One region of the Streptomyces sp. NPDC051569 genome, then DNA from elsewhere that is predicted to be linked to it. Evidence: riboswitches for the same ligand, from Rfam matches in the RefSeq annotation. Region 1 holds a riboswitch; each other region holds the start of a gene.

Region 1 (7,154 bases):
GAAGACCCTGGGCGTCGTCGGCCTCGGCCGCATCGGTGTGCTGGTCGCACAGCGCATGTCCGCCTTCGGCATGAAGATCGTCGCGTACGACCCCTATGTGCAGCCGGCCCGCGCCGCCCAGATGGGTGTCAAGCTGCTCACGCTCGACGAGCTGCTGGAGGTGTCGGACTTCATCACCGTGCACCTGCCCAAGACCCCCGAGACGCTCGGCCTGATCGGCGACGAGGCACTGCACAAGGTCAAGCCGAGCGTGCGCATCGTCAACGCCGCGCGGGGCGGGATCGTCGACGAGGAGGCGCTCGCCTCCGCCCTCAAGGAGGGCCGCGTCGCCGGTGCCGGTCTGGACGTGTACACCAAGGAGCCCTGCACGGACTCCCCGCTCTTCCAGTTCGACCAGGTCGTCTGCACCCCGCACCTCGGAGCCTCCACCGACGAGGCGCAGGAGAAGGCCGGTGTCTCGGTCGCCCGGTCGGTCCGTCTCGCGCTCGCCGGTGAGCTGGTCCCGGACGCGGTCAATGTCCAGGGCGGGGTCATCGCCGAGGACGTTCGCCCGGGGCTGCCGCTCGCCGAGAAGCTCGGCCGTATCTTCACCGCGCTCGCGGGCGAGGTCGCGCTCCGCCTCGATGTCGAGGTCTACGGCGAGATCACCCAGCACGATGTGAAGGTGCTCGAACTCTCCGCGCTCAAGGGCGTGTTCGAGGATGTCGTCGCCGAGACGGTGTCGTACGTCAATGCCCCGCTGTTCGCCCAGGAGCGGGGTGTCGAGGTCCGGCTCACCACGTCGAGTGAGTCGCCCAACCACCGTAATGTGGTCACGGTGCGCGGCACCCTCACCGGCGGCGAGGAGGTGTCGGTCTCCGGCACCCTGGCGGGTCCGAAGCACCTGCAGAAGATCGTCGCGATCGGCGAGCACGACATCGATCTGGCGCTGGCCGACCACATGGTCGTGCTGCGCTACGACGACCGCCCGGGCGTGGTCGGCACGGTCGGCCGGATCCTCGGTGAGGCCGGGCTGAACATCGCCGGTATGCAGGTCTCGCGCAAGGAGGAGGGCGGCGAGGCGCTGGTCGTCCTCACCGTCGACGACAACGTGCCGGCGGCGGTGCTCACCGAGATCTCCGAGGAGATCGGCGCGGCCTCGGCCCGCACGGTGAACCTGACCGGCTGAACCTGACCGGCTGAACCCGGCCTGCTGAACCCGGCCTGCTGAACCCCGGCCCGTTGAACCTGACCGGCGGTGAACCTGGCCGGTGGTTGGATCTGACCGGCTGAGTCCGGCCGGCCGAGTGTGACCGCTCATGTGAGGGGCCCGGTGTCCACCGGGCCCCTCACGCGTTCTCCGGGCCGGGCGGCTGTCGCCGGTCCGCCGGGTGGTGGGAAGACGGGACCAACGGGGACAATAGGGATATGGCGGTCGGCTCGTACCGGCCGGCCGCTGTCCACGCCGGGCAGGCGTCCGCCTGTCTCACGTTGCTGAGTGATCAAGGAGCGACCATGGCTGGACAGTTTGAGGCGACCACGGAGATCGACCGGCCCATCGAGGAGGTCTTCGCCTTCCTCGCCGACGGCAGGAACGACCCGAAGTTCAGCCCCAGGGTGCAAGAGATCATGAAGACTCCGGAGGGCCCCACGACGGCGGGCACCGTCTACCTGAGCACGGTCAAGGACGCCGGGATGACGACCAAGCGGGAGTTCCGGATCAGTGAGTTCGATCCGCCCCGCAGGATCCGCTGGACGGAGACGTCCAAGAACCTCGTCACGTCCAAGGAAGGCGGCTACGACCTGGAGCCCGCCCCGGACGGGAAGACCAAGGTCCGGATCTACAACGTCCTGGAGGGCCACGGCGTCGGCAAGCTACTCACCGGCTTCGCACTGAGCGCGGCCCGCAAGGACGCGCCCGCCTTCGGCGACCGCATCAGGACCGCCGTCGAGGAGGAGCAGGTCTGAGACTCCCGGCACGGACGTACCCCCGCCCCACCGAGGTGGAGCGGGGGCGGAACGGGTCTGTCAGTAGGGGCCGTTCACGTTGTCGATCGAGCCGTACCGCGCGGCGGCGTAGTTGCAGGCGGCGGTGATGTTGGCGACCGGGTCGTAACTGTCCATCGACGTGCCGGGTACGTGATACGCCTGGAAGGTCGGGTCGATGACCTGGAGCAGACCCTTGGACGGAGTTCCGGCCGCGGCGTTGGAGTCCCAGTTGTTGATGGCGGACGGGTTGCCCGAGGACTCGCGCATGATGTTGCGGTGGATACCGTCGTAGGAACCGGGAATGCCGTGCGCGGCCATGATGTCCAGCGACTCCCTGATCCAGCCGTCCAGATCGTCGGAGTACGTCTTCTCGGCCGCCTGGACGACGGCGCCGCCGTCCGCGGTGGGCCCGCTCTCCGTGGCGGCGGGCGCGGCCTTCTGCCCGGCGGCGGACGGGGCGGCCGTTCGCGGCGCGGCCGTTCGCGGCGCGGCCTTCTCGCCCAGGACCAGCGTGAGGCCGGGGTGGATGAGTGACGGATTGCCGCCCACGGCCCGCCGGTTGTCCTGGTAGAGCTTCTTCCATCCACCGCTCAGCGCGTGGGCTTCCGCGATCTTGGAAAGGGAATCGCCCCGGACCACGAGGTGGGTCGCGGGGGCTTCCCGCAGAGCGGTTTCCTTCGCGGCGGCGGCGGTGACCGCGGTCACCGGGTGGGCGCTCACCTGCCGGGCCTGCGGAGCCGCCTCGGCGGTGGTCGCGGCTATCAGCGGCAGGGCCAGTGCGGCGCTGCCCGTGCCCGCGGCGACGAGACGCCGGGCGAGCGGGCTGCTTCCGGGACGACGGTGCTTTCCCTTGGTGGGCATGACGCATTCCTCTCCGTCGCCTGCGAGGTGAGCTGTCGGGTTCGGGCTGGAGATGCCCGGCCGCGCTGTGCGCGCGGCTTCACCCCGAGCCGATCCGGATCGCGGATCGGCGACTTACCTGGGTTCCCCGCTCCTGCCGGAAGTGAGTGGGTGTGGTTTCCGGACGGTGGCAGGATTCGGCGTCCATCCGGATGTAGGTGAACCTAAGCGGGAATCTCCGGGCGAAACAAGTCCTGAATGTGCGGCTCCATGTCATCAATGAATCGGGTCGGGAAACATTCGGTTAATCGCTCGGTGCCGGAGAACTCAAATTCCTTTCCCCTGAGGGAAGTCGGTGGAGGGACCGGGGGAGAGCGGCCGCCTCCCGACGTGACACGGATCACGATCGGGGCGGAAATGCCTCTCTGAATGACACCCGAAAGTGATCGATTTGCGTGAAAGGTACATTCCGCCTTCGTGGGAAGAATGGTCTACTTCGCCCGTGCGGGAGTCCCGTGCGGGAGTCCCGTGCGGGAGTGGAGTGTCGACGTGACCTTCGGGTCGCGCCCCGGCCGGCGGGAAATGGATCACCCCGCGCGGTGGCGCGGGTGCGGCGGACGAACAGCGGTCCGGTCCCGAATGCGCGGGGCTTTTCCTCTTTCTGATGGCCCGTCGTGCAGCATTCCTTTTCCATGGCACGTCAGGAGAAAGGAGAAACATCCCCGAGCCGCTCGCGTCCGTGTATGTGAATCCATTCCGGGAAGGAACAGGACGGCGCGGACGCGGGCACCCGCGTCCGAACTCACGGGCACTCAGCGGCATGGGGGCGGCGGGCAATTCCGGGCGCCGCCGCCCAAGGCGCCCCGCCCCGCGCCGTATCGGACGCGCCGCCCCTTCCCTCCCGCTCGCCGGCCCGGACCCCGCGTCGCGGTCAGAGCCGGGCGGCCTTCAGGGCCATGTGCAGCAGCAGCCGGTCCTCGCCCTCGTCCAGGTCCAGGCCGGTCAGCTGTTCGATGCGGGAGAGCCGGTAGTAAAGGGTCTGGCGGTGGATGCCGAGCGCCCCGGCCGTGCGGCTCGCCTGGCCCGCGCAGTCGAGGAACACCTCGGCGGTGTGGGCCAGCTCCGCGTGCGCCGGCTCCAGCAGTGGCCGGACCACCGGATCGGGCTCCGGAGGGAGCGCGGTCAGCAGGCGGTACGGGCCGATCGCCGGCCACTGGGCCACCGGGCCGAGGCGGGGCTGGGCCACGGACGCGCGGGCGGCGGAGACCGCTTCCCGCCAGGCCGCGGGCAGCTCCGCCAGGCCCCGGCGCGGCGTCCCGGATCCGGCGGCCGCGCCCCGGCCCGCGCCCTCGCGCAGCCGGGCCAGCGCCGTGAGCGCGGGAGCCAGCGCGTCCGGTGAGCGGAGCCGTACGAGCAGGGCGAGCGCCACGGCGTCCGCCGCGTAGGGCAGCGTGCACAGCGCCGCCGTCCCCGGCACCGCCCGTACCTGCGGTTCCTCTCCCCGCCAGGGCGCCACGCACAGCATCACGTGCAGGCCGTCCGCACTCGGCCCGAGAGCCGTACGCAGCGCCGCGGCCGCCATGTCCCGCTCCCAGCCGCCCCCCGCCGTGAGCACGGCCCGCAGTTCACGCGCCAGATCCGCGCCGGCCTTCACCTCTTCGGCGAGCAGGTCACCGATCCGCGTGGTCACCTCCATGGCCGCGGCCAGCCGTGACGCGCTCGGCCCCGGGGCGGAGTCGTCGAGCAGCCAGACGTATCCGAGCACCGTGCCCCGGTGCCGTACGGGCAGGCAGATCCGGCCCCGGAAGACGCCCGCGTCCGGAACAGCCGGGATATGGACCGGGCCGGTCGCCCGCGCGATGCCGAAGCCCTCGAACCACGCCCGGACCGCCGGTGTGGACTTCCTGGTCATGATCGAGCGGGTCCTGACCGGGTCCATCGCCGCGTCGTCGTCGCTGTCGTGCGCGCCGAAGGCGATCAGGCCGAAGTCGCGGTTCTCCAGGGTCGCGGGCACCCCGAGCATCGCCGAGATCTCGTCGACCAGGTCCTGGTAATCGCCCTTCACCCCGACATTCTCCCACCGCTTTCAGACACATGTCTGAGATCAGGGCCACGGATGCGTGACAGCTGTCGATGGCAGAGGATCGGACCGGTCCCTAGGTTTCACCGTGGTTCTCCGTGCCGTGCCGGAACCGATCGCGGTTCTGTTCCGTTCCGCTACGTACTCGCTCGATCTCTTCCGTGGAGGTGCCCTGTGCTGGGTCCCGTGATCCTTGCCGCGTCGCGCAGCGACAGAATGCGCCGTATCGTCTCGGCCGCCCCGGTCACCAAGCCGGTGGTCAACCGCTTCATCGCCGGTGAGACGGTCGAGGAGACCACCCCCGTCATCGCGTCCAAGGCCGCCCGCGGCCTGGAGGTCACCCTCGACGTCCTCGGCGAGGACATCACCGACCCGGCCGAGGCGACCCGGGCCCGGGACGCGTACCTGCGGCTCATCGAGGCCCTCGCGCCGCTGGAGCTGGGTGTACGCGCCGAGATGTCCGTGAAGCTGTCGTCCTTCGGCCAGGCGCTGGCCGGCGGCCACGACCTCGCGCTGAAGAACCTCGCCCCCGTCGTCGAGGCCGCCGACGCCATCGGCACCACGGTCACCCTCGACATGGAGGACCACACCACCATCGACTCGACGCTCGCCATCCACGCGGAGATGCGCGCGCGCTTCCCGCAGACGGGCGCCGTGATCCAGTCGTATCTGTTCCGCACCGAGGACGACGCCCGGGCGCTCGCCGCCGCCGGCTCCCGCGTGCGGCTGGTGAAGGGCGCCTACAAGGAGCCCGCCTCCGTCGCGTACCAGGACAAGAGCGACGTCGACAAGGCATACATCCGCTCCCTGAAGATCCTGATGGACGGCGACGGCTACCCGATGGTCGGGTCCCACGACCCGCGCATCATCGCGATCTCCCAGGACCTCGCCCACCGCGCGGGCCGTAAGCTCGACGAGTACGAGTTCCAGATGCTGTACGGCATCCGCGAGGCCGAGCAGGACCGGCTGGCGGCCGAAGGCCACCGGATGCGCGTCTACATCGCGTACGGCACCGACTGGTACGGCTACTTCATGCGCCGCCTCGCCGAGCGCCCCGCCAACCTCGCGTTCTTCCTGCGTTCGCTGGTCAGCCGCGGCTGAACCCCCCACCTGACCTACTGATTAAGGAGATACGGCCCCCATGGACGCAGTGACCAAGGTCCCCACCCCGGTCAACGAACCGGTGCACGGCTACGCCCCCGGTTCCCCCGAGCGTGCCCGTCTGGAGGTCAAGCTCAAGGAGCTGGCCGAGAACCCCGTCGACCTGCCGATGACCATCGGCGGCGAGAAGCGGATGGGTGGCGGCGCCCGCGTCGACGTCGTCCAGCCGCACAACCACAAGGCCGTCCTCGGTACCTTCGCCGGCGCCAATGAGCAGGACGCGCAGGACGCGGTCGACGCCGCGCTCGCCGCCGCTCCGGCCTGGCGCGCGATGTCCTTCGACGACCGCGCCGCGATCATCCTGCGCGCCGCCGAGCTGCTGGCGGGCCCCTGGCGCGAGACCATGGCCGCCGCGACCATGCTCGGCCAGTCGAAGACCGCCCAGCAGGCCGAGATCGACTGTCCGTGCGAGCTCGTCGACTTCTGGCGCTTCAATGTGGCGTACGCCCGTGACCTGCTCGCCGAGCAGCCGCCGGCCAACTCGCCGGGCGTGTGGAACCGTCTCGACCACCGCCCGCTCGAAGGCTTCGTCTACGCGATCACGCCGTTCAACTTCACGGCCATCGCGGGCAACCTGCCCACCGCGCCCGCGCTCATGGGCAACGTCGTGGTCTGGAAGCCGTCCCCCACGCAGACCCTCTCCGCCGTGCTCCTGATGGAGCTGCTGGAGGAGGCCGGCCTGCCCAAGGGCGTCATCAACCTGGTGACCGGCGACGGCATCGCCGTCTCCGAGGTGGCGCTGAACCACCGCGAGCTGGCGGGCATCCACTTCACCGGCTCGACCAAGACCTTCCAGCACCTGTGGAAGACGGTCGGCAACAACATCGAGAAGTACCGCTCCTACCCGCGCATCGTCGGCGAGACGGGCGGCAAGGACTTCGTCGTCGCCCACCCGAGCGCCGACCGCGCGATCCTGAAGACGGCGCTGACCCGCGGCTCCTTCGAGTACCAGGGCCAGAAGTGCTCGGCGTCCTCGCGTGCGTACGTCCCCGCGTCGATCTGGAACGACGGCTTCAAGGAGGAGTTCGCGGCTGAGGTCGACGGCCTCACCATGGGTGACGTCACCGAACTGTCGCACTTCATGGGCGCCGTCATCGACGAGCGT
Region 2 (7,154 bases), on a different contig from region 1:
CCGTGCTGACGGGCATCGGCTTCGGACTGGCGGCGATGGCGGCCCGCCGCCAGAGGATCCGCCGGTACGTTCTCCCGCCGCTCGGCCTGGTCCTCGCGATGGGCATGCACGCGCTGTGGAACGGCTCGGCGTCGCTGTTCGGGCCGTTCGGCTTCTACCTGGTGTACGCGGTGTTCATGGTCCCGGTCTTCGGCCTGCTGACCTGGCTGGCGATCTCCACCCGCCAGCGCGAGCTGCGCGCGATCTCGGCCGAGCTGCCCGCGTACGCGGCGGCCGGCTGGCTGCCCGGCTCCGCCGCGTACGCGCTGTCCTCGATGCGGGCGCGCGGCATGGCGCGGGACTTCGCGAGCCGCACGTACGGCCCCGAGGCGGCCCGGGCGGTCGGCGAGTACGAGGCGTTCGCGACGTCCCTGGCGTTTCTGCGCCACCGGGCCCAGCGCGGCGTGGTGGGCCCTGACTTCGTCGAGCGCGAGCAGGAGCTGCTGCACCATCTGTGGCAGCGCAAGGAGATAGCCGGGCCCGCGCTGACCTATGCGGCGCGGGCCACGGGCCGGGTACGGGTGCCGCCGCCGTACATCGACTACGACGGCTACAACCCGTACCGGCAGTACTAGGTCCTGCTCGTCAGAGCCGGACCCCGGAGGAGCCGGACCTCGTAAGAGCCGGACCAGGTCCCGCTCGTCGGAGCCGCTCCTCGCCTCACACGACGTGTCAGGCGGACGCGGCGGTCAGTTCCGCCAGCTCGTCCGCCGTCAGCTCCAGTTCGGTGGCGGCCAGCAGCGCGGGCAGTTGCTCGGGCGTCCTGGCGGAGGCGAGCGGCGCCACGACGGTCGGCTGCGCCGCCAGCCAGGCCAGCGCGACGGTCGCGACCTCGGCGCCCCGCGCCCCGGCGATCCGGTCCAGCGCGGCGAGGACCTGGGGACCACGCTCGTCGTCCAGGTACTTGCCCGCCCCCTCGGCACGCGCGCTGTCGACGGTCGTCCCGGGGCGGTACTTGCCGGTGAGGAAACCGGAGGCGAGGGCGAAGTACGGCACGGCGGAGAGACCGTGCCGGGCCGCGACGTCCTGGAGCTCGCCCTCGTACGTGTCCCGCGAGACCAGGTTGTAGTGCGGCTGGAGTGCGACGTAGCGGGCCAGCCCCTCGCGCTCGGAGAACTCGACCGAGGCGGTGAGCCGCTCCGGGCTGATGTTGGAGGCGGCGATCGCGCGGACCTTGCCGTCCCGGACCAGCTGGTCAAGGGCGGTGATGATCTCCTCGACCGGGACACCCGGGTCGTCGAAGTGCGTGTAGTACAGGTCGATGTAGTCCGTACGGAGCCGGCGCAGCGACTCCTCGGCGGCGGCCCTGATGGTGTCCCCCGCGAGGCCCTGGTACCGCGGGTGGCTGCCGACCTTCGTGGCGATCAGTACGTCGGAGCGGTTGCCGCGCGAGGCCATCCAGTCGCCGAGGACCGTCTCGGACTCGCCGCCCTCGTGGCCCTCCACCCAGGAGGAGTACGTGTCGGCGGTGTCGACGAAGTTGCCGCCCGCGGCGGCGTACCCGTCCAGCACGGCGAAGGACTGCGCCTCGTCGGCGGTCCAGCCGAAGACGTTGCCGCCGAGGGCGAGTGGGAAGACCTGAAGATCGGAGGAGCCCAGCTTGCGAAGATCAGTCATGAGTTGATCAACGCCCGCCCGGACCGGCCCTATTCCGCCCGGCCGTCACGGCATCCGTCCGGCCGTCACGGCAGGGGGAAAGCCGTCGGCTCCGGTGTCCGGAGGTGGACGCCGGAGCCGTCAGGGCTGTCAGGGCTGTCAGGGGGTGAGTCCCTTGCTCTTAGGGGGTGAGCCCCTTGTCGCGCAGCCAGGCCGTCGGGTCGATGCCCGTACCGCCCGGCGTGTGGACTTCGAGGTGCAGGTGCGGGCCTGTCACGTTGCCGGTCGCGCCGACGCGGCCGATGACCTCGCCCGTGGTGACCTGCTGCCCGGCGCTGACGGTCATCGAGGACTGGTGGCAGTACCAGATCTCCGTACCGTCATCCAGCTCCAGGACCGTGCGGTAGCCGTAGGAGCCCGACCAGCCGGCCGACGTGACCGTGCCGCTGTGCACGGCCTTGACCGGCGTGCCCGTCGGTGCGGCGAAGTCCAGGCCCGTGTGGTACCCGGAGGACCACATGGAGCCGGCCTCGCCGAAGGTGGAGGTGATCGTGTACGAGGAGGTCGGGAGGACGTAGCTCAGGGCCAGCTTGGCCAGTCGCTCCGCCTCGGCCTTGGCCTTGGCTTCGGCCTCCGCCTTCTTCTTCGCGGCCTCGGCCTTCTTCTCGGCGTCGGTCTGCTGTTGCTTGGCCTCGGCGGCGGCCTTCTCCGCGGCGGCCGTCTCGGCGGCCGACTTCCGCAGTGCGTCGGCCTCGGCCTGCTGCTGGTCGGCCTGCTGGAGGATCCGGGCGCGCAGGGCCTCGCCCGCGTCGGTGGCGCCCTGCTCGGCGTCGGCGCTGGTGATACCCGCCGTGGTGAGCGGGGCGGCGGCGAGCGGGGTGTCCGGTTCGGCGTCGTGGGCCATCAGCGCGCCCATGCCGGGCAGCGACGCGGCGTCCGGAAGGTGGTTGGTGATCGTGTCGGGCAGGGAGATCGAGACCGCGGGCTTGTCCTGCGCGGTGGCCATGCCGCCCGCGCCGACGGCGGCGAAGACGCCGACCCCGAGGACCGTGGAGCTGCGGGCGATTCCGTTGCGGGCTATGCCGCCGCGCTTGGCGACGCGGTGTCTGCCGCGTACGGGGCGGAGGGACTCCTCGGTGGGGTTCCACTCCCCCACCTGCCGGTCCGTCTCGTTGCCGAAAGGCGGAGTTTCGAAAGAATATGTTTCGAAGGGTGCTTCGGGGGCAGGCTGGTTGGACGCCACGCGGGCGCTCTCCTTTCCTTCCTTCTCGCCTACCGGGTTAGCTGACGGGTTCGGAGCAGGAAGGTCTCCTACGAGCGCACGCCGCGCAGGGCAGCGAAAAGCACCCGATTCACCCCAATTGTTGGTTCCCCGGTTCCCTTGCGGGATTCGGCGCATGCGCGCGGCGCCGTCCGACGACGGCAGGGACGACCGCGCTGCGTTATCGAACGTTAATAGAGAGTCGGGCCTTATTCCAAGCCATTCCCGATGATCATTAACAACTTCGCATCGGACATACCCGGATATTCACGAAGGAAAGTGGACGAGTCGAAAGCCCCTCGCTCTCCTCGTCCCCTCTGACGGTGTGTCATATGTTATGCGGAGGGAGAGCCGATCATTACCGACGGTGGCGGGGCGCCAGAGGCATCAGAGCCGCAAGCGGCCCCCGGGCCGTCGGGCCTGAAGGGGCCCGGCATCAGGCGCGGCGCCCCTCGTCCGGCTCAGCGCCCCTCGCCAGGAGTCGGGCCCCGTCAGGCGCAGGGCCCCGTCAGGCGCGTCACGGGATGACAGGCGCGATGGGGGTGGCGGGCGCGGGCGCGACGGTCGGCATGCCGGGCCGCTCCCGCCGCCCCTCGTCGGGCCTGCTGACCGCCAGCAGCGCCATGTCGTCCTGATTACCGCCGCCCGTGTGCAGGCGTACGTCGTCGATCAGCTCCTGCAGCAGTTCGTCGGGCCCCTGGAAGGTCTGCCCGGTGAGCCGCTCACGCGGGAGGTAGAAGACCCCCTGACTGTTGCGCGCCTCGGTGAGCCCGTCCGTGTAGAAGAGCAGCGTCGAACCGCTGGGGTACTCGGCCTGCTCCGCCCGGTCCGGCCACGCCCCCAGTTCGCTCATCCCGAGCGGCAGGGCTGCATTGGTCGGTGCCAGCATCCGCACATCCCCGTCGCCGGTCATCATCAGCGGCTCGGGGTGCCCCCGGTTCACCAGCCGTACGACACCCTCGCCGTACGGGATCTCCGCGAGCACGGCGGTCGTGAACCCCTCGAAGGCGTCCAGCCCGTCGCGGCGCGTCCCCTCACGGGTCAGGGCACGCTCCAGCCGCTGCGCGACCCCTTCGAGCGAACTCTCCTGCTCGGCCGCCTCCCGGAACGTCCCGATGAGGACGGCCACCGCTTCGACGGCCTCAAGCCCCTTCCCCCGTACGTCCCCGACCACCAGGCGCACCCCGTACGGCGTGTCCTGGACGGCGAACAGGTCACCGCCGATGAACGCGCCCTCCTGCGCCGCCTCGTACCGCGCGGCGACCCGCAGCCCGCCGATCCGCTCGGCGGGTCTGGGCAGCACAGCGCGCTGCGCGGTCTCGGCGATGATGCGCGCGGAGGCGAGTCTCGCGCCGCTGCGGCGTACGACCCCGTTGATGAAGATCGCGAGAACGGAGACGATCACCACCGTGAGCAGCTCGGTGAGCGATTCGGCTCTTCCCAGCGCGTTGTTGTAGACCTCGACGCCCAATTCCGCGGCGAGCGAGACCGAGGCGACCAGGATCGTCCCCAGCAGGGGATAGAACGGCGCGGCGACGAGCGGCGCGGCGGCGAAGAGTGGTGCGGCGGTGAAACGGGCCGGGGTCGCGAAGTCGAAGATCAGCCCGGCGAGGATCAGCACGACGGGCAGATAGAGCACCATCCGCCGCCCACCGGGGCGCGGCCCTCGGCCGGGATTGCGGCCCGCCCCGCCGCCGGCCCAGAAGCCCGGGCCGAAGTCCGCGCCGCCGCCGGCCCAGAAGTCGGCGCCGAAGTCCACGCCGCCGACCCGTCTGCCCCGGCCACCGCCGAGCCAGAATCCGGCCTCCTGATCGGCCCGCCGGCTCCTGCTGCCGTCGTCGGTCTCTCTGGTCTTCCTCAGCTTCCCCACCAGTGGTCTCCTGCCGGTCCGCTTCGGCTGCGGACGGTGCCGCGCCCTGTCCAGGCTGGCCGATGCCGCTCCGGGCGGCGACTTGCCATCGGCCGAATGGGCTACGGGGCGGGTCCGTGGGCCGGCCCCTCGGGGGGTCCCGGACGGGCTCCTCCCGCGAGTCCCTCGGCAGGTCGATGACCAGTAGGTCAGTCGGTGAGGCGGCGCTCGGCGTACACCTCCAGGGTGTCCCGCACGAGGACAGCCGTTCCTACACCGTACTGGTCATAGACACTGACGAACCTGTTGTCATCCACATAAACCTTCCCAATTCTGACAACATACGACTTCGCGACCGGCGATGTCGCCGAGAGCCACGCGCAGTGGCGCTCCGCGACGGCCTGCGCCTCATCACCGCCGGCGGGCAGAACCCGGCCTCCTGCGTCCGGCCCCGGTCGCGGGCGATGGAGTCGTGACGGTCGTGGAATTCCCGCTGCTCACGCTTGCTCAGCGCACGCCACCAGCGGTCGCCCTTCGCGTACGCGTCCTTGCCCCCACCGCTGGGTCACCTCCCGCTCGTACGGGGTGGGGTCGAAGCCGTCGAGCACTTCCCCGGCCATGCGGCCATGAGTTCCTCTCCCGTCGCGGTCTTGTGCGGAGTGGTCCGTACGGACGCGATGAGCCGTCCGATGCGCTCACGCACCCGCTCCAGCAGCCGCAGGTGCGTACGCAGGGCGGCGGCCGTGTCCTGCTGGCCGTCGAGGATCCCGGCGATGGCGGGCAGCCCGAGGCCGAGCTCCCGCGGCAGCAGGATCCGCCGCAGCCGGACCACGGCGTGCTGGTCGTCGTAGCGGTGGCCGTTGGCACCGGTCCCGCCCGGCTCCAGCAGGACCGGCGCGGACTCGGGAAGCGTGCGCGCGATCCGCCGTTACGCGGTGTCAAGGCACTGCCCCGGTACGGCAGCCCTGAGGGCGGACGACAGCGACGGGCGCGAGCGAACATGACGAAGGCCCGGATCCTTCAAGGATCCGGGCCTTCGTTCTCTTCTTCAGTAGCGGGGACAGGATTTGAACCTGCGACCTCTGGGTTATGAGCCCAGCGAGCTACCGAGCTGCTCCACCCCGCGTCGTTGAACTCAACTCTACGTCATCCCGAGCGTCCTCATGACCACTCCGGGGGCCGCGGTCTAGGCGGCTTCGACGACATCGGCCCGCACCGCTGCGGCCCACTCCACCAGAAGCCGCTGATAACGCTCCTGCTCGGCGGGCGACAGCGCGCCGCCGGCCCGCCCCCACAGGGCGCGGATGTCCGCGTTGACGGCCACGGCGGACCGCACGGGCTCACCCGCGCGCGCCCCGGCGGAAGAGGCAGGGGCAGAGGCGGAGGCAGAAGACGCCGAAGAAACTAAAGGCCTGGAAGAAAGGGACGAGGAAACGGACATGGGGGTAAGGCTACGGCCAGCCACTGACAGTCGGCGGAGCGTGTCCCCCTACGCTTACACCGGTGATCGAAACCATCGTGTTCGACGTCGGGGAGACCCTCATCCGCGACGACCGGTACTGGGCTTCCTGGGCCGACTGGCTGGGGATTCCCCGGCACACCATCTCCGCCCTCGTAGGCGCCGCCACCGCCCAGGACAAGGACAGCGCCGAGGCGCTCCGGCTCATCAAGCCCGGCATGGACGTGGGCGAGGCGTACCGGGCCAGAGAGGTGGCGGGCCGCGGTGAGCACCTCGACGAGTCCGATCTCTACCCCGACGTACGGCCCGCCCTCGCGGGGCTGCGGGCCCTCGGCGTCCGTGTCGTCCTCGCGGGCAACCAGACCGTCAAGGCCGGCGAACTGCTGCGCGGGCTGGACCTGCCCGTCGATCTTGTCGCCACCTCCGGCGAATGGGGTGTCGCCAAGCCGTCCCCGGAGTTCTTCGGCCGCGTCGTCGAGGTGGCGCGGACCGCGCCCGAGCGGACGGTGTACGTCGGCGATCATCCCGCGTACGACCTGTTCCCCGCCCGGCGGGCGGGCCTGCGCACCGCTCACCTGCGGCGCGGCCCCTGGGGCTACCTCTGGGCGGACGACCCGGAGGTGGTCGCGGCGGCGGACTGGCGGATCGACGGGCTGACGCAGCTCACGTCGATCGTGGCGGACTGAACGCCGGGCCCTCGGAGCACGTCGTCACCCGGGCCCTCGGAGCGCGTCGTCAGCCGCGTCCTCGGGGTACGTTTCCGCACCGCTCGTTCACTCCGCGCCGTATTCGTGCGCGGGGCCTCCCTGCCACTCCACCCAGACCGGGTCGTCGATCAGCTCCCAGGCGTCGGGCAACCCTGCCTGACGCAGAAATTCGATCAGATGGTCGTCCGAATGGGCGAGCCCCATGATCCGCCCACGGACCGTGACCCGCCGCCCGCCCGTCCC
Region 3 (7,154 bases), on a different contig from region 1:
GCGTCTCCATGACCAAAGCCTACGGCGCACGGAGGAGCCACGACGGAGGATGCGCCGGGACACGTGGCACACTGGTCTAGACAACATCTTTGAAGACTTGAAGGGCAACACCATGGCAGAGCGTCGCGTCAATGTCGGTTGGGCCGAGGGCCTGCACGCCCGCCCCGCCTCCATCTTCGTCCGTGCCACCACGGCCACCGGCGTCCCCGTGACGATCGCCAAGGCCGAGGGCAATCCGGTGAACGCCGCCTCCATGCTCGCGGTGCTCGGCCTGGGCGCACAGGGCGGCGAGGAGGTCGTGCTGGCTTCCGAGGCGGACGGCGCCGAGGCCGCCCTGGACCGGCTGGCGAAGCTGGTCGCCGAGGGGCTCGACGAGCTTCCCGAGACCGTCTGACCCGGTTCGTACGCAGAATTCCAGAAAAGGAGTTCCCGGTGCGCTGAATTCAGCGCACCGGGAACTCCTTTTCGATCGACAGGCTTCACGCCATGTGCGGGCAGCACAAAACAAGTCCCGCTCATTTCTCTTCTTTGTATACGGCGCGATTGTTAAGAGCGGGCACTCGCGGTGTTTACGGCACGTTGCGGAACCTTCGCCTTTTCCCGGCCGCGCTCCGCCCGCCGCAACCGGTGCACGGCCACGGTGCGCTCCGCGTGCAGCGCCGTGAGCGCCCGCGCGCGCTCCGCGTCGCCCCGTGCCACCGCGTCCACGATCGCGCCGTGCTCCGCCCAGGACTCCACGGGGTGGGCGGGCTGTTCCACGGTGTACATCCAGGCGATCTTGTGTCGCAGCTGGGTGAGCGGGGCGGTGAGCGCGGGGCTGCCGGACGCCTGGGCGAGCGTCTCGTGGAACCAGGCGCCGAGCGAGCGCAGGTCCTCGCCCTGCCCCCGGCGGGCCCGCTCCTGCCCCAGCCTGACCAGGCCGCGGAGCACCTTCAGATGGGCTTCCGTACGGCGCTGGGCCGCGCGGGCCGCGCCCAGCGGCTCCAGCAGCAGACGCACGTCGAGGAGGTCGGCCGCCTCCTGCTCGGTGGGCTCGGCCACGCACGCGCCGACATGGCGGCGGGTGGTCACGAAGCCCTCCGCCTCCAGGGTGCGCAGCGCTTCGCGGACCGGGACGCGGGAGACGCCGTAGCGCCGCGCCAGTTGCTCCTCGGTGAGCCGGCTACCCCGTTCGAATACGCCGGAGACGATGTCGTCACGGACCGCCGTGCAAACCGAGTGCGCGGGAATGCGCATGTCCGAACCTCCGCCTTAATCCGCGCGAAACACTGCCGATGGCCACCTGATCCGTGACTCTATTGCAATCAACGCGAATTTCCGATGGGTGCCCGGAATCGATGGATATCTTTTGGCCAGCGCGGCGCACACGGAAGGCCCCGGCGGGGAACCGGGGCCTTCCGAGGTCCGAACGGTCAGACGCGCACTCCGTGGGCGCGCAGATACGCGACGGGGTCGATGTCGGAGCCGTACTCCTGGCCCGTCCTGGCCTCGAAGTGGAGGTGCGGACCGGTGGCGTTGCCGGTCGCGCCGGACAGCCCGATCGGCAGGCCCGGGGTGACGGACCGGCCGACGAAGACGCTGATGGAGGAGAGGTGGCCGTACTGCGTGTACGTGCCGTCGTCCATCCGCAGAACGATGTTGTTGCCGTACGAGCCGCCCCAGCCGGCCTCGACGACGGTGCCCGCGCCGACAGCGACGACCGAACTGCCGGACGCGGCCCGGAAGTCGACGCCCGAGTGGCTGCCGGAGGACCAGAACGAGCCGCCGGACCGGTAGCCGGTGGTGACGTACGAGCCGGCGACGGGGAGCCGGAAGGAGCCGAGGCGTTCGCGCTCGGCGGCGCGGGCGGCGCGTTCCCCGGCGGCGCGGAGCTCCCGGGCGCGGGCCTGCGCCTCGCGCCGCGCCGCCGCCTTCGCGGCCCGCTCGGCCGCGTGGCGCTGGGCGTCGGCCTGCGCGTCGATCCGGTCGGCGAGGGTGTCGCTCATGGCGAAGGCCTGGCCCAGCCCGGTGTGCCGGACAGCGCCCGGAGCGTCCGCGCCGGCGGCGAGCGCCGGGGACGCGAGGGCGCCGATGACACCGGTGGCGGTGAGTGTCGCGGCGCCGGCGAGACCCGCGCCGCGACGTGTCGTGCGGCGGCGGGCGCGGTGTTTACCGGTGACACGGGTGAACGCCATGAAGTGGCTGGTCCTTTCCTTCCTTCTCGCCTACCGGGTCAGCTGACGGGTTCGGAGCAGGAAGGTCTCCTACGGGCCCCTTTCGCGCGGGTGAGCGCGAAGGCGTCCGATTCACCCCGGGGACTGCGTGTGGGTCCCCGGCTCCCCGGGCTCGCGCCTGACGGGGACTCGGCGATGGCTGCCCGGTGCCGCGGCTGCGGCGGGGTACTGGCGGACAGCCGGACCGACGCTAGGCGGATCATCATTCGATCACCAAACGGGCAGGGCGTTTTGTAGCGCACACCACAGGGCAGACACGGAACCAGCACGCCAAATGGTGCATATGGGGTGTATGCCAGGAGACTCCGGCGACAGGCCATCGCCGGAGTCTCCTGATGCACCGGACAGGCCGAAGAGCGGCCCCGGATCAGCGCCGGATCAGCCCGCGATCACAGTCACTTCACCGATACCGAGAGCCGTCACCGGCTCCTTGATCCGCGCGGCGTCCCCGACGAGCACGGTGACGAGCCGGTCCACCGGAAAGGCGTTGACAGCCGCGGCGGTCGCCTCGACGGTGCCGGTCTCGGCCAGCCGCGCGTACATCTGCGCCTGGAAGTCGTCAGGGAGATGCTGCTCGACCTGGTCGGCCAGTGTGCCCGCGACGGAGGCGGCGGTCTCGTACTTCAACGGCGCCACCCCGACCAGATTCTGGACGGCCACGTCGCGCTCCGCGTCGGTGAGCCCCTCGGCGGCGAGCGTGCGCAGCACCTTCCAGAGGTCCTCCAGCGCCGGGCCGGTGGACGCGGTGTCCACCGAGCCGCTGATGGCGAGCATCGCGGCGCCGGTCGCCCCGCCCGGCGCGGTGGGCGCCGAGGAGCGCAGGACCTGGCCGAAGGCCCGTACGCCGTAGGTGTAGCCCTTCTCCTCACGCAGCACCCGGTCGAGCCGGGAGGTGAGGGTGCCGCCCAGGCAGTACGTGCCCAGCACCTGGGCCGGCCAGACGCGGTCGTGCCGGTCGGCGCCGATGCGGCCGATCAGCAGCTGGGTCTGTACGGCCCCGGGGCGGTCCACGATCACCACACGGCCGGTGTCGTCGGCGGTGATGGGCGGCGCGGGGCGGGGCGCGGCGGTGTCGCCGGTCCAGGCGCCGAGGGTGTCGGCGAGCACCTCGTCCAGGTCGACCCCGGTGAGGTCACCGACGACCACGGCGGTGGCCGTGGCCGGGCGCACGTGCGCCTCGTAGAAGGCGCGGACGCCCGCCGCGTCGATCCGCTCCACCGTCTCCTCGGTGCCCTGGCGCGGCCGGGACATGCGCAGGGAGGCCGGGAACAGCTCCTTGGAGAGCTGCTTGGCGGCGCGCCGGCCCGGGTTGGCGGTCTCGTGCGGGATCTCGTCGAGGCGGTTGCGGACGAGCCGCTCGACCTCGCTGTCCGCGAAGGCGGGGGCGCGCAGCGCCTCGGCGAGCAGGCCGAGCGCCTTGGGCAGCCGGGAGACGGGGACCTCCAGGGAGATCCGTACGCCCGGGTGGTCCGCGTGCGCGTCGAGCGTGGCGCCGCAGCGCTCCAGCTCGGCGGCGAACTCCTCGGCGCTGTGCTTGTCGGTGCCCTCGGAGAGCGCCCGCGCCATGATCGTGGCGATGCCGTCGAGCCCTTCGGGCTCGGCGTCCAGCGGGGCGTCGAGGTTGATCTCGACCGCCACCACCTGCTGTCCGGGGCGGTGACTGCGCAGTACGGTCAGCCCGTTGCCGAGGGTGCCGCGCTCGGGAGCCGGGAAGGCCCAGGGCCTGGCTTCGCCGGCCGTCGGCTGCGGGTGGAAGTCCATGGTCACGGCAGCGTCGGTCACTGGTCCGCCCCCTCGTGCTCGTCGGTCTCGGCGGCGGCGCCCTCGTCGGCGGCGCTCTCATCGGCGGTGAGCGGTTCGTACACCAGCACCGCCCTGTTGTCCGGGCGCAGCCGCGCCGCGGCGACGGCCCGCACCTCGTCCGCGGTGATGTCCAGCACCCGTGTCACCGCGGTCAGCGCCAGCTGCGGGTCGCCGAACAGCACGGCGTACCTGCACAGTTCGTCGGCGCGGCCCGCGACGGTACCGAGCCGGTCCAGCCACTCGCGCTCCAGCTGGGCGTGGGCGCGCTCCATCTCCTCCTCGGTCGGGCCCTCGGTGGCGAGGCGGGCCAGCTCCTCGTCGACCGCGGCCTCGATCTCCGGAACCTCGACACCACCGGACGTCTTGACGTCCAGCCAGCCGAGCGAGGGGGCGCCCGCCAGGCGCAGCAGCCCGAAGCCCGCGGCGACCGCGGTCCGGTCGCGGCGCACCAGACGGTTGTGGAGCCGGGACGACTCGCCGCCGCCGAGGACGGTGAGGGCCAGGTCGGCGGCGTCGCACTCACGGGTGCCGTCGTGCGGCAGCCGGTAGGCGGCCATCAGCGCGCGCGCCGGGACCTCCTCGTGGATCACCTCGCGGAGTTCCCCGCCGATGACGTCGGGGAGCGATCCGTCGCGCGGCGGCTGCTTGCCGTCGTGGGACGGGATGGACCCGAAGTACTTCTCGACCCAGGCGAGCGTCTGCTCGGGGTCGATGTCGCCGACGACCGACAGCACCGCGTTGTTCGGCGCGTAGTTCGTCCGGAAGAACGCGCGGGCGTCCTCCAGGGTGGCGGCGTCCAGGTCGGCCATCGAGCCGATCGGGGTGTGGTGGTACGGGTGGCCCTCGGGGTAGGCGAGAGCGGTCAGCCGTTCGAAGGCCGTGCCGTAGGGCACATTGTCGTACCGCTGTCGCCGCTCGTTCTTGACGACGTCCCGCTGGTTCTCCATGGACTCGTCGTCGAGCGCGGCGAGCAGGGAGCCCATCCGGTCGGCTTCCAGCCACAGCGCCAGCTCCACCTGGTGGGTGGGCATCGTCTCGAAATAGTTGGTGCGCTCGAAGCTGGTGGTGCCGTTCAGGGAGCCGCCGGCCCCCTGCACCAGTTCGAAGTGGCCGTTCCCGCTCACCTGCGCCGAGCCCTGGAACATCAGGTGCTCGAAGAGGTGGGCGAGTCCCGTACGGCCCTTGACTTCGTGGCGCGAGCCGACGTCGTACCAGAGGCAGACCGCGGCGACCGGGGTCAGATGGTCCTCGGAGAGCACCACGCGCAGGCCGTTGGCCAGCCGGTGCTCAGTCGCTGTCAGGCCGCCGGAACCGGCCTGCGCTGTGGCCGTGTGACCCATGGGCATGTACGTCCCTTCGATCGCGATATGGAGAAGTCCTGCCACTGTATGCAAGCGCGCTGACGCCTGGCGAAGTTCCCGTGCCGCGCGCGCTCAACGACGGGTCGAGGTCGGCGCTGTCAGTGGCTCGGTCCACAATGGTCCGCGTCAGTTGAAGAAACCGCCGCTCAGACATCTGTGAAGGAGCCGCAGCCGCGATGGCCCGCCGCAGCACGAAGACCCCGCCGCCGGAGGACTTCGAGGAGAAGATCCTCGACATCGACGTGGTCGATGAAATGCAGGGCTCCTTCCTCGAGTACGCGTACTCGGTGATCTACTCCCGGGCCCTGCCGGACGCCCGTGACGGTATGAAGCCGGTGCACCGCCGCATCGTGTACCAGATGAACGAGATGGGCCTGCGCCCCGACCGCGGCTATGTGAAGTGCGCGCGCGTCGTCGGCGAGGTGATGGGCAAGCTGCACCCGCACGGCGACGCGTCGATCTACGACGCGCTGGTCAGGATGGCGCAGCCGTTCTCGATGCGGCTGCCCCTGGTCGACGGCCACGGCAACTTCGGCTCGCTCGGTAACGACGATCCGCCGGCCGCGATGCGTTACACCGAGTGCCGGATGGCCGACGCCACGTCACTGATGACGGAGTCGATCGACGAGGACACCGTCGATTTCGAGCCGAATTACGACGGCCAGGAGCGGGAACCGGTCACGCTTCCGGCCGCGTATCCGAATCTGCTCGTCAACGGGGCCTCCGGGATCGCGGTCGGCATGGCGACGAACATGCCGCCGCACAACCTGGGCGAGGTCGTGGCGGCCGCCCGCCACCTGATCAGGCACCCGTCCGCCGACCTGGAGACGCTGATGCGTTTCGTGCCGGGTCCCGATCTGCCCACCGGTGGCCGGATCGTCGGGCTGACCGGCATCAAGGACGCGTACGAGAAGGGCCGTGGCACCTTCAAGATCCGGGCCACGGCGACGATCGAGGACGTCACCCCCCGCCGCAAGGGCCTGGTCGTCACGGAGCTGCCGTTCACGGTCGGCCCGGAGAAGGTGATCGCGAAGATCAAGGACCTGGTCTCCGCCAAGAAGCTCCAGGGCATCGCGGACGTGAAGGACCTCACGGACCGCTCGCACGGCCTGCGGCTCGTCATCGAGATCAAGAACGGCTTCGTGCCGGAAGCGGTGCTGGAGCAGCTCTACAAGCTGACGCCGATGGAGGAGTCCTTCGGCATCAACAATGTGGCGCTGGTGGACGGCCAGCCGCTCACGCTCGGTCTGAAGGAGCTGCTGGAGGTCTATCTGGACCACCGGTTCACGGTGGTGCGCCGGCGCAGTGAGTTCCGGCGGACCAAGCGCCGTGACCGGCTGCATCTCGTCGAGGGGCTGCTCGTCGCGCTCCTCGACATCGACGAGGTCATCCAGCTGATCAGGTCGAGCGACAACTCCGCGCAGGCCAAGGAGCGGCTGATCGAGCGCTTCTCGCTGAGCGAGATCCAGACGCAGTACATCCTGGACACGCCGCTGCGCCGGCTCACCCGCTTCGACCGGATCGAGCTGGAGAGCGAGCGTGACCGGCTCAACGGCGAGATCGACGAGCTGACCGGCATCCTGGACTCGGACTCGGAGCTGCGCAAGCTGGTCTCCGGCGAACTGGCCGCGGTGGCGAAGAAGTTCGGCACCCCGCGTCGCACGGTGCTGCTGGAGTCCGCGGGCTCCGCGGTGGCATCGGTGCCGCTGGAGGTCGCGGACGATCCGTGCCGGGTGCTGCTCTCCTCGACCGGACTGCTGGCCCGCACGGCCAACGG

Evidence for each region. A riboswitch is a leader RNA that binds a small molecule or an ion and turns the genes downstream of it on or off. The one in region 1 is predicted to bind cyclic di-AMP.
Region 2: it holds a riboswitch for cyclic di-AMP, as region 1 does, so the genes downstream of both, ACIBAE_RS24015 (M23 family metallopeptidase) here and ACIBAE_RS02250 (transglycosylase SLT domain-containing protein) in region 1, are expected to answer to the same signal.
Region 3: it holds a riboswitch for cyclic di-AMP, as region 1 does, so the genes downstream of both, ACIBAE_RS21695 (M23 family metallopeptidase) here and ACIBAE_RS02250 (transglycosylase SLT domain-containing protein) in region 1, are expected to answer to the same signal.

What each region holds. Positions count from the first base shown of each region.
Region 1 is NZ_JBITDJ010000001.1:528,733-535,886, forward strand. It holds gene serA (phosphoglycerate dehydrogenase) at 1-1,168, shown strand, start outside; gene ACIBAE_RS02245 (SRPBCC family protein) at 1,495-1,947, shown strand; gene ACIBAE_RS02250 (transglycosylase SLT domain-containing protein) at 2,008-2,829, opposite strand; cyclic di-AMP (ydaO/yuaA leader) riboswitch at 2,834-2,988, opposite strand; gene ACIBAE_RS02255 (PucR family transcriptional regulator) at 3,740-4,873, opposite strand; gene ACIBAE_RS02260 (proline dehydrogenase family protein) at 5,063-5,989, shown strand; gene pruA (L-glutamate gamma-semialdehyde dehydrogenase) at 6,030-7,154, shown strand, end outside.
Region 2 is NZ_JBITDJ010000019.1:112,482-119,635, reverse strand. It holds gene ACIBAE_RS24025 (PrsW family intramembrane metalloprotease) at 1-614, shown strand, start outside; gene ACIBAE_RS24020 (aldo/keto reductase) at 712-1,656, opposite strand; gene ACIBAE_RS24015 (M23 family metallopeptidase) at 1,817-2,878, opposite strand; cyclic di-AMP (ydaO/yuaA leader) riboswitch at 2,890-3,041, opposite strand; gene ACIBAE_RS24010 (PP2C family protein-serine/threonine phosphatase) at 3,414-4,538, opposite strand; partial or broken gene ACIBAE_RS24005 (TipAS antibiotic-recognition domain-containing protein) at 4,955-5,667, opposite strand; tRNA gene ACIBAE_RS24000 (tRNA-Met) at 5,798-5,871, opposite strand; gene ACIBAE_RS23995 (hypothetical protein) at 5,932-6,081, opposite strand; gene ACIBAE_RS23990 (HAD family hydrolase) at 6,252-6,890, shown strand; gene ACIBAE_RS23985 (hypothetical protein) at 6,978-7,154, opposite strand, start outside.
Region 3 is NZ_JBITDJ010000016.1:48,662-55,815, forward strand. It holds gene ACIBAE_RS21680 (GNAT family N-acetyltransferase) at 1-10, opposite strand, end outside; gene ACIBAE_RS21685 (HPr family phosphocarrier protein) at 113-394, shown strand; gene ACIBAE_RS21690 (GntR family transcriptional regulator) at 547-1,236, opposite strand; gene ACIBAE_RS21695 (M23 family metallopeptidase) at 1,413-2,174, opposite strand; cyclic di-AMP (ydaO/yuaA leader) riboswitch at 2,188-2,358, opposite strand; gene ACIBAE_RS21700 (M16 family metallopeptidase) at 2,592-3,974, opposite strand; gene ACIBAE_RS21705 (M16 family metallopeptidase) at 3,992-5,362, opposite strand; gene ACIBAE_RS21710 (DNA topoisomerase (ATP-hydrolyzing) subunit A) at 5,554-7,154, shown strand, end outside.